2 regions of the Specibacter sp. NPDC078709 genome follow, and region 1 is predicted to be linked to the other one. Evidence: predicted binding sites of a transcription regulator. Region 1 holds the regulator's gene; the other holds the start of a gene.
The links. The regulator LexA, encoded in region 1, represses DNA repair genes until DNA is damaged. The targets are predictions, from matches to a motif close to TCGAACANNTGTTCGA.

Region 2: a site for LexA is predicted at 1,166-1,181, ahead of umuD (translesion error-prone DNA polymerase V autoproteolytic subunit). Genes of this name have one in related genera too.

Annotation. Positions count from the first base shown of each region.
Region 1 covers NZ_JBFBLU010000001.1:62,997-70,837, reverse strand. The annotation lists gene AB0P14_RS00315 (methyltransferase) at 1-484, opposite strand, end outside; gene hflX (GTPase HflX) at 643-2,304, shown strand; gene AB0P14_RS00305 (ATP-dependent DNA helicase) at 2,297-4,321, shown strand; gene lexA (transcriptional repressor LexA) at 4,596-5,285, opposite strand; gene AB0P14_RS00295 (LysM peptidoglycan-binding domain-containing protein) at 5,619-6,104, shown strand; gene AB0P14_RS00290 (histidinol-phosphate transaminase) at 6,181-7,278, shown strand; gene hisB (imidazoleglycerol-phosphate dehydratase HisB) at 7,468-7,841, shown strand, end outside.
Region 2 covers NZ_JBFBLU010000003.1:359,198-367,038, reverse strand. The annotation lists gene AB0P14_RS08295 (TIR domain-containing protein) at 1-803, opposite strand, end outside; gene AB0P14_RS08290 (hypothetical protein) at 907-1,056, shown strand; gene umuD (translesion error-prone DNA polymerase V autoproteolytic subunit) at 1,199-1,588, shown strand; gene AB0P14_RS08280 (Y-family DNA polymerase) at 1,607-2,878, shown strand; gene AB0P14_RS08275 (SOS response-associated peptidase) at 2,873-3,535, opposite strand; gene AB0P14_RS08270 (F510_1955 family glycosylhydrolase) at 3,827-4,705, opposite strand; gene AB0P14_RS08265 (DUF305 domain-containing protein) at 4,797-5,399, opposite strand; gene AB0P14_RS08260 (DUF6153 family protein) at 5,505-5,984, opposite strand; gene AB0P14_RS08255 (copper-translocating P-type ATPase) at 6,072-7,841, opposite strand, start outside.

The DNA of each region.
Region 1 (7,841 bases):
AGGCCGTGCCGTTGTGGGCCAAGCGGGGCAGCCACATCAGCAGGATCGAGTGCAGCTCGGCCTTGCCCACGCGGATGGGCGGATTGGACCAGATCGTCGTGAAACGCAGGTCTGCATCAACGGCGTCGGGAGTTGACGCTTTGACGTTGGCCAGTCCCAGAGCCTTGGCGTTGTCCTGGGTCAGCTCGATGGAACGCTCATTGACGTCCACTGCGTACACCGTTGCTGCAGGGGAGCGCAGCGCCAAGGTGAGGGCAATGGGTCCCCAGCCGCAGCCGATGTCCAAAAGGTTGCCGGCAGTGGCCGGTGGTGGTGCTTCATTGAGCAAGATGGTGGTGCCTTTGTCCACACCATCGGGGCTGAAGATGCCCCCGGCTGTGTGGAGGTTGCGCTCCTCGCCAGCCAAAACCACGCGAAGTGGCCGGCGTTTCATCGGCGTGGACGGTTGTGAACTGAAATAGTGATCTGCACCCTGAGTACCCATAGTCATGCCAGATTAGTGCCCAACGACCGCTTTGTGTATCTAGGCGCGCCTAAGCGCAGCACATGCACACGTGTGATTATCCACAAGCCAAGAACCTCAAAAGGTGTGAGTGTCGGTGGCTCGGACTACGATTGAGGGTAACAGCCTATAAGGAGAATATGTCCCACGCATCTGCACACAATGGTTCCGACGGCAACGAGCTGCCCCGTGACGGGGAGAACACGGCACCTTCACAGGGCCACAGCACGGGGGAGGAGTCCCTTTCTGCCGCGGAGATTGAAGCCGTGATTGACCGGATTTTGGCCAAGGACGCGGCCGCTTCTCGTGCCACGCGTGCGGATGAGGGCATTGAGGCCCAAGATCCGTTCGGTGGGGCCCCTGCCACCAGGCCGCTTGAAGGACGGGCGCAAGCCGTGTCCACCCTGAATTTCCAGCACAGCCTCTCTGATGGTGATCAGAGCGAGTTGGCTGACCGCAACGCGCTGCGCCGTCAGGCAAGCCTGTCCACTGAGCTCGAAGACGTCAGCGAAGTCGAATACCGCCAGTTGCGCCTTGAACGCGTAGTGCTCGCTGGTCTGTGGTCCTCTGGCACCATGGCCGATGCCGAGAACTCGCTGCGAGAGCTGGCTGCTCTGGCTGAAACGGCAGGATCGGAAGTCCTGGACGGTTTGGTGCAGCGCAGGGCCAAGCCTGATCCGGCAACGTTCTTGGGACAGGGCAAGGCCCAGGAACTCAAGGAGATGGTGCACGCCACCGGCGCAGACACCGTGGTCATTGACGGTGACCTCTCACCGTCCCAGCGGCGCACGCTTGAAGAGGTTGTCAAGGTTAAGGTTATTGACCGGACTGCACTGATTCTGGATATTTTTGCCCAGCATGCCCAATCCCGTGAAGGCCGGGCTCAAGTTGAACTGGCCCAGATGGAATACCTTTTGCCACGACTGCGTGGCTGGGGTGAATCCATGTCTCGTCAGGCTGGTGGCCGGGTGGGTGCTGCAGGTGGCGGTATTGGTTCCCGTGGTCCCGGTGAAACAAAGATGGAACTGGACCGACGCAAGATCCGCACCCGCATGGCGAAACTGCGCCGCGAGATCGCAGCAATGGCTCCTGCCCGGGAAACCAAACGCGCCAACCGCAAACGCAACAATGTGCCTTCAGTGGCCATTGCCGGCTACACCAATGCTGGCAAGTCCTCGCTGCTGAACCGTCTCACTGATGCGGGCGTGCTCGTGGAGAACGCACTGTTCGCAACACTGGATCCAACGGTCCGTAAAACCGAGACTTCTGACGGCTTGGGCTACACCTTGGTTGACACTGTCGGGTTTGTCCGCGCACTGCCCACCCAACTGGTGGAAGCCTTCCGCTCCACTTTGGAGGAAGTCGCCGACGCGGATCTGATCCTGCACATTGTCGATGCTTCCCACCCAGACCCGGAGGGGCAGATCTCTGCGGTTCGCTCGGTGTTTGCCGAAGTCGAGGCACTGCAGATCCCGGAAATCATCATCCTGAACAAGGTAGATATCGCCGATCCCTTTGTGGTGGAGCGTCTTCGCCAGCGTGAGTCCCGCTCTGTGGTGGTCTCGGCCAGGACAGGACAAGGCATCGAGGAGTTGCTCGAAGCCATCAAGGAAGGGATTCCGCACCCCAGCGTCGTGCTGACATTGCTGGTCCCTTATGACCGTGGCGATGTGCTGAACAAATTGCATCGCAGCGATGCTGAGATCATCAGTCTGGAACATGGAGAGCAGGGCACCTTGGCTCAGGTTCGTGTCCGTGAAGACTTGGCTGCAGAGGTTGAACCGTTTGTCCAGCATGCCTGATAGTGAACTTTCGCAGCAGGCACTGGACCTTTTGGATCGGGCCGTTGACGCCATGGGCGGGCAACGCCGCGATGGCCAGCATGAAATGGTACGCCGGGTAGTTGCCGCTCTTGAGAGCGGGGACCACCTGCTGGTTCAGGCGGGCACGGGGACCGGAAAGTCCCTCGCCTACCTGATACCACTGATCGTCAACTCCCTGACCAGCGACAAGCCTGCGGTGATTGCCACCGCCACCCTTGCCCTCCAAGCACAGATCGTGGGCAGGGACGTACCTAGGTTGTTGGCTACCCTGAAACCGATGTTGCCGCGGGCCATTGACGTTGCTTTAGTCAAGGGCCGCAGCAACTATGTGTGCCGGCAAAAACTGGCAGGTGGTTTCCCTACCGAAGACACCGGCGAGGGCGCCCTTTTTAGTCTTGGCGAAGACAACGTGGCTCACCCTCCCAGTGCCACCTCCGGGCCCACCTCACAGCTCGGCAAGGAAGTGGTGCGTCTGCGCGAATGGGCGCAGGAAACAGACACCGGCGACAGGGACGAGATTGTTCCGGGAGTGACGGACAAAGCCTGGCGGCAGGTCTCTGTAACCTCCATGGAATGTCTGGGCGCCCAGAAGTGCCCGATGGCTACCGAGTGCTTCTCGGAGCTGGCCCGTGCCCGCGGAGCAGAGGCTGACATTGTGGTCACCAACCACGCCATGCTGGCCATCAGTGCCTTTGAAGGCATCGCCGTGCTTCCCGACTATGACGTGGTGGTGGTCGATGAAGCACATGAGCTCCAGGATCGCGTAACAGGCGCGGTCACCGGGCAACTCTCTGTGCAGATGGTGCAGGCGGCGGCGTCAAGCACGCGCAAGCACACCGCTGTTTCCGTGGACGCCTTGCAGGCCAGCGCCGCGGCACTGGACCTTGCCTTAGCTGGTGTTCCCGAGGGGCTATTCCCACAGGGGCTCAACGAGGTGCAATCTCAAGCTGTGGAGCAATTGCGTGACGCGGTACGTGCCGCCTTGTCCGATTCTAAGCCTGAGGGTAATGCTGCCGCCGACGGCGGGCGTTCGATTGCCCGATCCAGGCTCAATCTGATCTTCGATTTGTGCGAGCGTCTGCTGGTTGCCAATGATGCCCGTGAGGTGGTGTGGGCCTCGCGGCCGGGTTCCTTCGCACCGGGCAAGGGCTATCAGAAGGCGGATGAAAATGAGCCGGCAGTGCTCAACATCGCACCCTTGAGCGTGGCGATGAAATTGCGGGAGGGCTTGTTTGCCGATCGGACGGTAGTGCTCACCTCGGCCACTCTTGCTATTGGCGAGTCCTTCCAAGCCACAGCTGGCGGGCTCGGTCTTTTGGGGCCCAGCGCTCCCACTTGGACGGGGGCCGATGTCGGTTCGCCGTTCGACTACCCCAAACAAGGCATGCTCTATGTCGCCGCCCATCTGCAGAAACCCGGCTTCGGGATGTCCGCTGAGCAATTAGATGAATTGGAAGCGCTCATCACCGCCGCCGGTGGCGGAACCTTGGCTCTGTTCTCTTCGCGGCGTGCTGCAGAAGACGCAGCCGAGAAGCTCCGCAAAAAGCTCAAGGTGAAGATCCTGTGCCAGGGGGACTCCTCCATGTCCGGGCTCATTAAACAGTTCGCCGATGAACCGGACACCTGCCTGTTCGGTACCATGTCGCTCTGGCAAGGTGTTGATGTGCAAGGAGCCTCCTGCCGTCTGGTGGTGATAGATAGGATCCCGTTCCCGCGCCCGGATGATCCGCTGGTCACTGCCCGCGCCCGTGCCGTGGCGCAAAGTGGCGGCGACGGATTTATTGCCATCTCTGCCACCCATGCAGCGGTGCGCCTCGCGCAGGGGGTGGGCCGGTTGATCCGTTCCAGCCAAGACCGGGGCGTGGTTGCTGTACTTGATTCCCGTCTGGCCAATGCCAGCTACGGCGGTTTCCTGCGTGCCGCTCTACCGCCTTTCTGGTCCACTAAGGACAGAACCGTGGCGTTGGGCGCGCTGAAGCGGCTCTCCGGCAAGTAGTGCCACCCACGAAGGCAGGGTTACGGGCTGGATTTGAAAACGCAGATGATGCCATGAAAATCGCGGATTTGTCGCGTCTTCTGCAGTCTCGAACTGGTTAAGCGCGTCATCTGCTGTTTGGAAGCAGAAGCCACTGACACTCCGGGCTGTACACACATTTTGGCTGCCACACACGAAGGCACCCCATCAGCTCATGAGCTGACGGGGTGCCTTCGTACTTCTTCGGCACGCGCCAACGGCGGCCGGCTATCGGTTTTTTCGTTAGAGACTTCGGTTAGAGGCTTCGCAGCACCGAGACGACCTTGCCCATGATGGTGGCATGGTCGCCCAGAATCGGCTCATAGCGAGTGTTCTGTGGCAGGAGCCAGGTGTGACCGTCACGCTGACGGAACGTCTTGACGGTCGCCTCATCCTCGAGCAATGCCGCCACAATGTCGCCGTTGTTGGCTGTTGGCTGTTGACGCACAACAACCCAGTCGCCGTCGCAGATGGCGGCGTCGATCATGGAATCACCCTGGACCCTGAGCATGAACAATTCACCGCTGCCCACGATCTGCCGCGGCAAAGGCATGATGTCATCCACTGACTGATCAGCCAAGATGGGGCCACCTGCTGCGATGCGGCCCACGAGAGGCACAAAAGCGGTGTCCGAAGAACTGCTCAGCTCGGCAAAGTTCAGACCGTTCGAACTGCGCAGAGTCTTCGGTGCGCTAACGCCTTCGATTTCGACAACTCCGCTGTCCAATACCAGCGGGATGAGAACTTCCATGGCGCGGGGACGCTTGGGATCACGGCGCAAATAGCCGTGGCGCTCCAACTGGGTCAGCTGATGAGTGACGCTGGAAAGGCTAGCCAGCCCCACGGAATCGCCAATTTCGCGCATTGAGGGCGGGTAGCCCTTGTCGGCAATGCACCGTTGGATGCACTCGAGAATTTTCTTCTGCCTTACCGTCAGGCCCTTCATTCCAGCGCGGCTGGGTGCTTGGGGAATGCGGTGCGGCGGGTCTGGAAGCGCCATGGTTCCGTCGGTCCTTTCGTGGCTGCCCTGAACAATGTCAGTGCCTGCTGGTGGACTGCATCTAGCGGCCAATCCTTGTTCTGCAAGTTTAAGCCACGAAGAGACGAATTTCAAACATTTGTTCTATTTGCTCTTGGCAAGTGTCGTCTATAGATGCTAAAACTGTACTAGTAGCAAATTAGAACATACGTTCTATCGAAGATGTTGAGTGTGGAATCTTGGTCCGATGGCTGCAGTTGGCCCCTGGGCAGTGGATTCACGGTGAAAGGACCAGAAGTCATGAACGCATTGCTTATCTCCCACGCATCCTTTGGCGTGTCCCTGCCCGGCCCTGCACCGACCATGGATCGTGCTGCCCAACATGGAGCTGTTCGATCAGGGGAAGTGAAGATCGGTGGAGCAGATTGTGGCACAGCGGACTTCGCTGGCAGCACTCGGCTCAGCTTGACCCGTCGTGGTCGGTTGGTGTTCTTCGGCATCCCGACTCTCGCTGTCGCGGCGCTGATCTTGTTTGTCTCCTTTGCCATCATGGCCGGATCTCTCGCGAGTCCGGCAAACGCGGCCGCTGAGGTGAAGGCGGTCAACATGGCCGACTACGCCGTCGCCGTGACGGTCTTGCAGGGCGACAGCTTGTGGAGCATTGCCGGTGCTGCCGATCCCACCCGCGATGTACGCCATGTGGTTCGCGAAATCGTTGCACTGAACGATCTGGGCACCGGTGTCCTGCAGGCAGGTCAGCGGCTTTACGTTCCCATCCCGAAGTAGCGCTCCTGCAGGTGATGGTGTCCGCATTGTGTCGCCGTTTCGAACTTTTCCACGGCAAGCAAATATGCTGGAGGGCATGGACCAGTTTGAACGCCTAAGTCAATTGCCGCTTCGTGACGACTTGCGTGGACAGCACCCCTACGGTGCACCTCAGCTTGATGTTCCGGTGCTGCTGAATGTTAATGAAAACACCTTTGGTGTTCCGGCCGATGCCAAGGAAGCAATCCTTGCAGCAGTGGCCGAAGAGCTAAATGGTCTCAACCGCTACCCGGACAGAGAATTCACCGTTCTGCGCCAAGAGCTGGCGGCTTATCTTGGCCACGGCTTGAGTGAAGATAATCTTTGGGCGGCCAATGGATCCAATGAAGTGCTCCAGCAGTTACTGCAGGCATTCGGAGGTCCGGGCCGCACCGTCATGGGATTCCCTCCCACATATTCCATGTATCCGCTACTCGCCAGCGGAACCGGGACAGGCTACATCGCTGGTGTTCGCGCCCAGGACTACAGTCTTTCTGCGGAATCTGCCGCCGAGCAGGTTCGCCAGCATGCTCCGAACCTCGTGTTCCTCTGCTCGCCCAACAATCCCACCGGAACGGCTTTGGGCCTGGACGTTGTGGAAGCCGTCTATGCAGCCGGCGAGGCATCTCAAACAGTGGTTATTGTTGACGAGGCCTACGCAGAATTTGCCCACACAGGAACCGAGAGTGCTCTGAGCTTGCTCGAGGGGCGGCCTCGACTGGTGGTCTCACGCACCATGAGCAAGGCCTTCGCCTTAGCAGGGGCACGACTGGGATACCTGGCTGCTGCGCCGGAAGTCACCGACGCCCTGCGTCTGGTCCGCCTGCCCTACCACCTCTCCGCCATTACCCAAGCAACAGCTGTGGCAGCCCTACGGCACTCCACCTCACTGCTAGCCAATGTCGAACAGATCAAAGTCCAGCGGGACCGGATCGTCAAGGAGCTCATTGCTCTAGGGCTTAGCCCGGCGCCGTCCGATTCAAACTTTGTCTTCTTTGGTGGACTTGAGAATCCGCATGCGGTCTGGGAAGCCTTGCTGGCCGACGGCGTACTCATTCGCGACGTTGGAATTCCGGGCCACTTGCGTGTCACGGCAGGTACGGAAGCCGAGACCACAGCTTTCCTTGAAGGACTGCGCGCCTTCCTTGCCGCCTGAGGACGCTTTTTAATTCTGTGAGGAGGATCCGCCGTCGAACATGGCTGGTTCCTTCTCGCCAGGGGAGAGGTTTGGGTATAACCATGTCTTCTCTCCTAAACTGGTAGCACTACACCAATTCGTTTACGCGCCCGTCCCTGCCCGGCAACTGCCGGCTGCGAAGGCGCACCACAACAAAGGACTGCCGCAATGACTCAGAACAGCCCGAATCCCGGCCAGGGACGCACTGCCCGCCTGGAGCGTGCCACGAGCGAGTCAAGCGTCATGGTGGAGATCAACCTCGACGGCACCGGCGTGTCAAACATTGACACCTCCGTGCCCTTTTACGATCACATGCTCACGGCTTTGTCCAAGCACTCCCTGATCGACATGAACATCAAGGCCACTGGCGATACCCACATCGATGCCCACCACACGGTAGAAGACGTGGCCATCTCCTTGGGTGAAGTCCTCAAGGAGGCCCTAGGGAACAAGGCCGGGATCCGCCGCTTCGGCGAAGCCACGGTCCCCTTGGATGAAGCCCTCGCGAACGCCGTGGTTGATCTTTCCGGCCGTCCTTACTT
Region 2 (7,841 bases), on a different contig from region 1:
TTAATGCCACTTGTGGTTGGCACGCCGCCTGGGATACCAACAGCTGACGAGATTGACTCTTGACTTCCACCAGGCGAATGAAGAAGATCAGCCACTGGCTCCCCGGCAGTCCGGATACTGTGTTTCTGGTGGTCTGCCCATGGGTCGACAGGTTCAACCTTAGTCGGAAGGGTTTCCCACGCGTTGACGGGTTTAGCCTTTTTCTGAGGGGTTTTTTCAATCTTTTTCTGGTGGTCTGCCCATGGGTCGACAGGTTCAGTCTTTTCTTGAGTTGTTCCCCATGCGGTGAGAGGAGTTCCCCATGCGGTGGCAGGCCATTCGGTGACAGGCTCAGCCTTATTCTGGGTGACTTTTTTCTGGGGGTCTGCCCACGGGTCGAAAGGTTCAACCTTATATAGAGGGTGCCCACTTACACTTCCGTCCTGTATGAATTTGTATCCATCAGGGCTCAAAATCTTGTTGTAAGTCTCTACCAAGGAGGCCGCATCGTCGCCGGAAAGTGCCACCGGGTTAACCGTCATCTCAATAAATTTCAGGAAGTTCTCATCTGTACCCCACAGGAGATTGAATCGTGGGTCAGTGAAGATGTAATCGTTCTCCCAATCCTCGGGATTGTTGACCCGATGTTGAGTGACGTCACCGTATGCGTCATTGAACCTCTTGTCGGTACTGGGCAGATCCCTGAGGGGGAAAATACGGGCCAAAAATTCTGGCTCACTCAGACGCCCGGACCAGGCGAGAGGCAAAAGAGTGCAGAGGTCCATAACTTTGCGTCGAGTGACCTCGGATATTGAATTTGGCACTGCGCTGGTTCCCTCACTTCAAACGACGAGGTTGCATTGTCGCATTTCCTCCAGATACCAACTTTAGCCGCGAGGTGGCGCGTGTCGAACTTACAATCAATCAGTGAAGATCTTTGGAACTGTGGAATGTATTGAGGGCAGCGTCATTGAGAAAACGGAAGTGGACGCAGCTGAGTATCAGGCAGGCGTGGACGCCATGCGCCGCACGTTGGCCGAAGGCTACCGACTGTTGAGCGTAAGGGTTGACCGCTAGGCAGGGTTCCGCCCCCCTAATGCACTAGGCATGGTCCTTGTCAGGGGGAGGGCTTACACTCAATTAATAGAACTTTATTTCTAGTAGTTGGTGTGTCATGGATCATGTATCGAATATTTGTCTTGTAGACTTCGCGTCCCCTGTGTCGCACCCACTACTGGCCTCGGTCACCGTGGCAGCTGGTTACCCTTCTCCTGCCCAGGATTATTTTGACGGTCGGATTAATTTGAACGACCACTTGATTAAGGACGTCACCAGCACGTACATCATTCGCGTGTCGGGCCACTCTATGGAAGGCGCCGGCATCAGTGATGGTGATGAGTTGATCGTCAACCGGGCATTGGAGCCTAAGGATGGGTCTATTGTCGTCGCTGTCCTTGATGGTGAGTTGACGGTTAAGCGGCTGCGCATCACCCCTACGGGTGTCGTGTTGCAGGCCGAGAATCCTGATTACCCGGATATTCGTGTCCCTGAGTTGGCGAGCCTTGAAATTTGGGGGACGGCTTCCGTTGCTCTGCATCATCTCTTGTAGGCCGTAGTCGTGGAACGTATGCAGGCCATCGCCCATGTGGACGTTAACTCGTTTTATGCCAGTGCGGAAAGGGCCTTTGACCCCTCCTTGGAAGGCAAGCCGTTGATCGTGCTCTCGAATAATGATGGTTGCGCCGTCACCCGCAGTGCCGAGGCAAAGGCACTAGGCATCCCGATGGGGGAGCCGTGGTTCAAGCTCGCGCCCCGCGCCAAAGCCTTGGGACTGATTGCCAAATCCAGCAACTACGAGCTATACGGGGACGTGAGTGCCCGCGTCATGGAGCTACTGGGCAGGTTCAGTCACGAAATCGAGATTTACAGCATTGACGAAGCATTCTGCACCGTCAAGGGAACTGGTCCGGAGCTGCTGCAGCTCGGCCGTGCCATGAAAGACGCCGTGCGCCGCAATTGCGGCGTACCCGTATGCGTGGGTATCGCGTCCACGAAAACCCTGGCGAAGCTTTGCAATAAGTGGGCCAAGAACAACCCCAATTTCAACGGCGTGTGTCACTGGGATTCCGTACCCCTGGCGCAACGCGAACACCTCATGGCCAGCCTCTCCGTGATTGAAATCTGGGGCGTGGCCACCAAACTAACCAAACGGCTCTACGCCTTGGGGATCAAGACCATTCTGGACCTGAGCCAGGCCAATCCCGTCATGATTAGGGACCGCTTTTCTGTAGTCATGATGCGCACCGTCCTAGAGCTGCAAGGTAAGCCCTGCATCCCGATGGAAGAAGAGCGGATCGGGCGTGACCAACTGATTTTTAGCCGGTCATTTTCGACCCCGATCACCACCCGCGCAGACATGCGCCAGGTCATGAGCCTGTACGCGCAGCAAGCCAGCGCCCGCCTAGCCAAACACAACCTGCAAGCCAAACTGTTGACGGCTTTTGCTGCCACGTCCTACTACAACCCTGGCGATACGTCCTATCCCTCCGTATGTGTACCGCTGCCAATGCCCACGGCAGATCCTGTGCTGTTAGCTCGGGCAGCCTACGCGCTACCACCCCGGATCGTGGAAGGCGTCAAATACGTGCGCGCCGGGATCATGGTCACCGACCTACGCCCCACCGGCAACCAATCACCCCTAGAACTCTTCGAGAACCCACATGAAGAACGCCACATCGGGCAGCTGCTTGAAGATATATCCAAGAAGCACGGACGGGGGAGTATCGGACTCGGGTCAGCAGGCATCAAAGGCGGCCCGGACTGGTCCATGAAACGCGACATGCTCAGCCCCCGCTACACCACCCACTGGGACGAGCTCCCTATCGCCAAAGCCTCATGAATTGATCGGCACCACCAGCTCTGGCCCGTCCCCCTTGAGCGGGCCGACCTGGTGAAATTCCAGCGCCTCGGCTACTGGCGTGGCCGCTGCAACAGCAGCGTCGACCAGTGTTTGGTCCCCGTCCTGGCCAGCGTCTAGCCACTCATCCCAGAAACTCGGCGGTAGCGTCACCGGGGTGCGGTCATGAAGCTGGCTCACCTCACCGACCGCCGCCCGGGTCAGGATTGTGGTCGTCAATGTCCAGTAGTCCTCGTGGTCCTCGGGTAAGGACTTGTCCGGCCACCAGGTATAGAGGCCGGCAAAGGCTATGATTTCGTCATTGGGGGAGTGGATGGCATACGGAGTCTTTGTCTCACCCTCGGTGTGCCATTCGTAGTAGGAATCGGCCGGCAGGATCGCCCGCTTGCTCTTGACCGACCCGCGGAACGTGGCCTTCTCCGCCGCCGTTTCCGAACGGGCATTGAAGGTGGCGAACTTCGTTTTCAGTTCCTTGGAGTACGACGGCGTGAGTGACCACCGGCCAGCCTCCAGTCGACGCACCGGCTCATGCTCACCCTTCGCGGACTCCAGTATGACCGGGACACGGTTCGTCGGTTTGATGTTCCATGCCGGTTCCGGCAGGTTGTCACCTGCCACCATCACATCGAACATGTTCACCAAGTCAGCTGTCGTGTCGGGGTCATGTAAGTATTCGTTCTGCAGTAAGGGCAATAATGCTCTATCGAATATCTGGGTAGTTGTTCCAGGCCAGCCGGACCGTTGAGCCTATGTGTCAGCGATGGACATTCTCATTCCGAACGGGTCTGCCAAACAGCTAGGTGTACTCGGCCATGTGGTTCGTGACATCGGGGGTTTGATCAATTGGAGGCCCGCCGGGCTTTGTGGAGCTGTCTATTGCTTCACTGACCGGAGGTTCCCATGCCTCACGCTGATGCCAGAGTGATGGGCCTAGGAAGCAGCCGTGTGGAAAGTCTCCCCACCGTCATCGGAGACCTGGATGCCGGTGGTGGTGGCCACCCAAATCCGCGGCTTTCCGTGGCTTCCTTCCAAGGCGGCGATGGCTTCGACCTGGCCTGCAACCTTCCCGGTCACAGCCCAACTCAGACCGGCATCGGTTGAAACATGGACGCTGCCATCCGGGGATACCCCAACAGTCTCCGTCGGGGCCTTCTCCAGGGACGTGGCAAAGGCGGCAAACTGGATAATCGGGGAATTGGGAACGAGCTGCCAGGTCTTGCCGGCGTTCGTGGAGCGCTGCACGCCGCTCTCAGTCGTGGCAAGGACGACGGTGCTGGCAGGGTTGCCGGCCAACACAGCCGGGGTAAACGTAGTCGTGGAGTTTTCCCACGTAACCCCGTCGTGACTGGTACGAAGCTGGCCATCGAAGGCGACTAGACCACCGCCGCTGGCAGTGAGGGCATGGAAATCGGATTGTCCACCGAGAGAGATCTCCTGCCAGGTTTTTCCGGCGTCGGTGGAGCGGATGAGACCGACCGGATTCGGCAAGGAAGATCCAGCTCCGGGGTGTCCTGACGCGTAGAAGGTCTTTGGATCGTCAGTGACGGTGAACCCCATCAAATCGATGGTGTCACTGACCTTAAGGGCGGTTTTCTTAGTGGCGTCGTAGAGGCCATCATGGGTGGCAAGTAGGATCCTTGTGGATTCCGGGTCAACCGATATGCCATGAACATGTCCAAATGCGTTGGCTGCCGGCGTGGAATCGATGGCCGGGGTCGGTACTGAACACCCTGCCAGAACGAGCGGAAGGGTTAGTGCGGCCGCAACTACAGCTCGGCGGACAGGGAAAAACGAAATTCGGGGATACAAAGGGACTCCAAAGAAGAAGGTTAGCAAGGAGAGTTGGTGGTGGATCCAAGAAGTTTTGGATCCACCACCGAGGACGGATTGAGCCAGCCTGTTAGAGGGTGGCGAGCAGGTCCTTCATGTCCTTGATCTCGGATTCCTGGGAGGCAACGATGCTCTCTGCCAAGGCCACAGCCTCGGCATTTTGACCGTCGGCGATCTCGGTTTTGGCCATCTCCACGGCACCCTCGTGGTGGGCAATCATCTGGGTCAGAAATAGCTTGCTGGCCTCGGTGCCCTCGGCAGCCTTGAGCTTGTCAAGATCATCGCCAGTCATCATTCCGTTCATGGAGTGGTTTCCGGCCATGGAGGTTGGTTCGGACCAGGCGGTGAGCCAGGTGGTCATCTTCTTGATTTCCGGGCCCTGGGCGGCCTTGATGTCTGTAGCCAACGCGGTGATCTTCGCATCGAGGTCGGTCTTGGCAAGCATGATGTCACTCATCTCCACCGCTTGGGTGTGGTGAGGGATCATCATTTGGGCAAACATCGTGTCCGCAGCATTATGCTCCCCACCGGCGACTGTAGCTTCCATGGAGGAAGCGGTCGGACCGCTATGGTTCATCCCTGGCATGGATCCGCCGTCGGTTCCGGTGGAGCATCCTGCCAACGCGAGCATGGCGGCAACAATGGTGGCTGAAACGGTCAATGATTTCTTCATAACAAACAGTCCTTCACTTAAACTTCTCGAATACTTTGCAGTTGCCCTAGCTTGGAGGGCGCGCCAATGAGGACCCGTGAGAGATACCCGGGACGATTCATCGGTTTACGTTCTGCTGATCGAGAGTTGATTCAGTGACGGCGGATCGGGAACACGACCCGAGGACTTGTGTCCTGTAACAACCAGAAACGCCGATTCGGTCGAAGGAAGCATGAGCGTTCCGGGCAGGGGCAAGTTCACCACTGCTGTTGCCAGGCTGGGAATGCAGCTCTGGTGCATGTCCATGGATGATTCACATCCAGTGGAGGAACAGCCGCAAGCCGCGGGTGTGGTCGAGGGCGCATGAGCGGCGCTGTCAAGCATTGCATTGCCTTCGGACACTGGGTGCTCCGAGACCGGAGTGGTCTTGACACTGACTGTTTCGGTGGAGGCGTTCATCATGCTGGGGGAAGCCATGGACGAGACGCCTGCTCCGCCCATGACATGCATGCCGAAGATGCCCCCGATGACAGCGAAGGCAAGAGCGATCATCGCGCCCCAGCGCAGGAAGGACACCATCGTGGGCGTGCTACTTGGCATGCGCATGGTGAAATCCTTTCCGTGGCTCCGCTGGAATCTAGCTAGTCGTTGTGAATTGTACGGGCACAAGCTGGGCGAGAGCTTCGAGCGTGCCTAGTGGACGTCGGCGGGGTTGAGGTTGAGGCGGCGCAGCAGTTGGGCGTTCAGTGCCACCACGATGGTCGATAGCGACATCAAAACTGCACCCGCGGCCGGTGAGAGGACGATGCCAGCAAAAGCCAGCACGCCTGCGGCCAGTGGAACGGAAATGATGTTGTAGCCGGTGGCCCAGATCAGGTTTTGCCACATTTTGCGGTAGCTGGCATGGGAAAGGTCCACCATGGACAGCACCGCCCGTGGGTCATTGCCGGCCAGCACCACTCCAGCCGATTCCATGGCGACATCAGTGCCGGCGCCGATGGCAATGCCAACCTCGGCCCGGGCCAAGGCGGGGGCATCGTTGACGCCGTCGCCGACCATGGCGACCTTCATGCCGCGGGCCTGCAGTTCGGCGACCTTCAGGTCCTTGTCCTGGGGTAAGACCTCCGCGAAAACCTCGTCGATGTGAAGCTCGGAAGCCACCGAAGCGGCAACCTGGTGTGCATCGCCGGTAACCATGGCGACCTTGATGCCACGTTTTTGCAGGGACTGGATGGCTTGGCGGGATTCCTCGCGGACTTCATCCTCCAAAGCGACAGCACCAACGATGGCGCCATCCCTGATCACATGCAAGATCGATGCACCCCGGTCCATCCACTCTGCGGTTGTGTCTGCGATGTCCGCGGGTTCAGAGGCTCCGAGCTCCGCGAGTAGGGCTGGTCCGCCGACTGCAGTGTTGGTTCCGTTGACGGTGGCCTGGACGCCGCGTCCGGTCAGGGACTGAAAACCCGAGGCAGTCAAAGCCGGATTGCCGGTCTGTTTAGCGGCAGCGATGATCGCCCGGGCGACCGGGTGTTCGCTGTCCGATTCAACAGCGGCGGCGAGGGCCAACAACTCCTCTGTTGTGACGCCGTCTACCGCAACGACGCCTGTGACAGCGGGTTCACCCTTGGTTAGGGTGCCGGTCTTGTCGAACAGGACGACGTCGATGGTGCGCATCCGTTCCAAAGCCATCCGGTTTTTAATCAGCACGCCGGCCCGCGCGGCCCGTTCGGTGGAGATGGCGATGACCAGTGGAATGGCCAAACCCAGGGCATGCGGGCAGGCAATGACCAGCACGGTCACGGTGCGGGTCACCGCGTCCGGGATACTTCCCAGCAGGGACCAGACAATGAACGTGATGACGCCGGCGCCGGCGGCGAAGTAGAACAGGAACGCCGCCGCCCGGTCGGCCAGGGCCTGGGCGCGGGAGGTAGAGGCCTGTGCCTCGGCAACCAGCCGCTGAATTCCTGCAAGGGCGGTATCGTCACCGACTGCAGTGACTTTCATCCGCAGTGAGTTGTCGGTGGCAACAGTGCCCGCCACCACGGGATCGCCCACGGTGCGCGGGACGGTTTTGGATTCGCCGGTAATCATCGACTCGTCCACCTCGGCGGCTCCGTCGCTGATGACGCCATCGGCCGGCATGCGGGCGCCCGAGCGGACCAGGACAAGGTCGCCGGCTTGTAGCTCGGTGACGCTGATGGTCTCGGTGCCGCCCTCGATGACCCGTTCGGCCTCATCCGGCAGCAGGGCGGCCAGGGCGTCCAGGGCCCCGCGGGCCGAGCCAAGCGCCCGCATTTCAATCCAATGCCCGAGCAGCATGATGGCCACCAGCAGGGCCAGCTCCCACCAGAAATCCAGGTCAAAGCCGCCGATACCCAGGCTGGTGACCCAGGAGGCAACGAAGGCGACGGTGATGGCCATGGAAATCAGCAGCATCATGCCCGGTTGCCGGGACTTGAT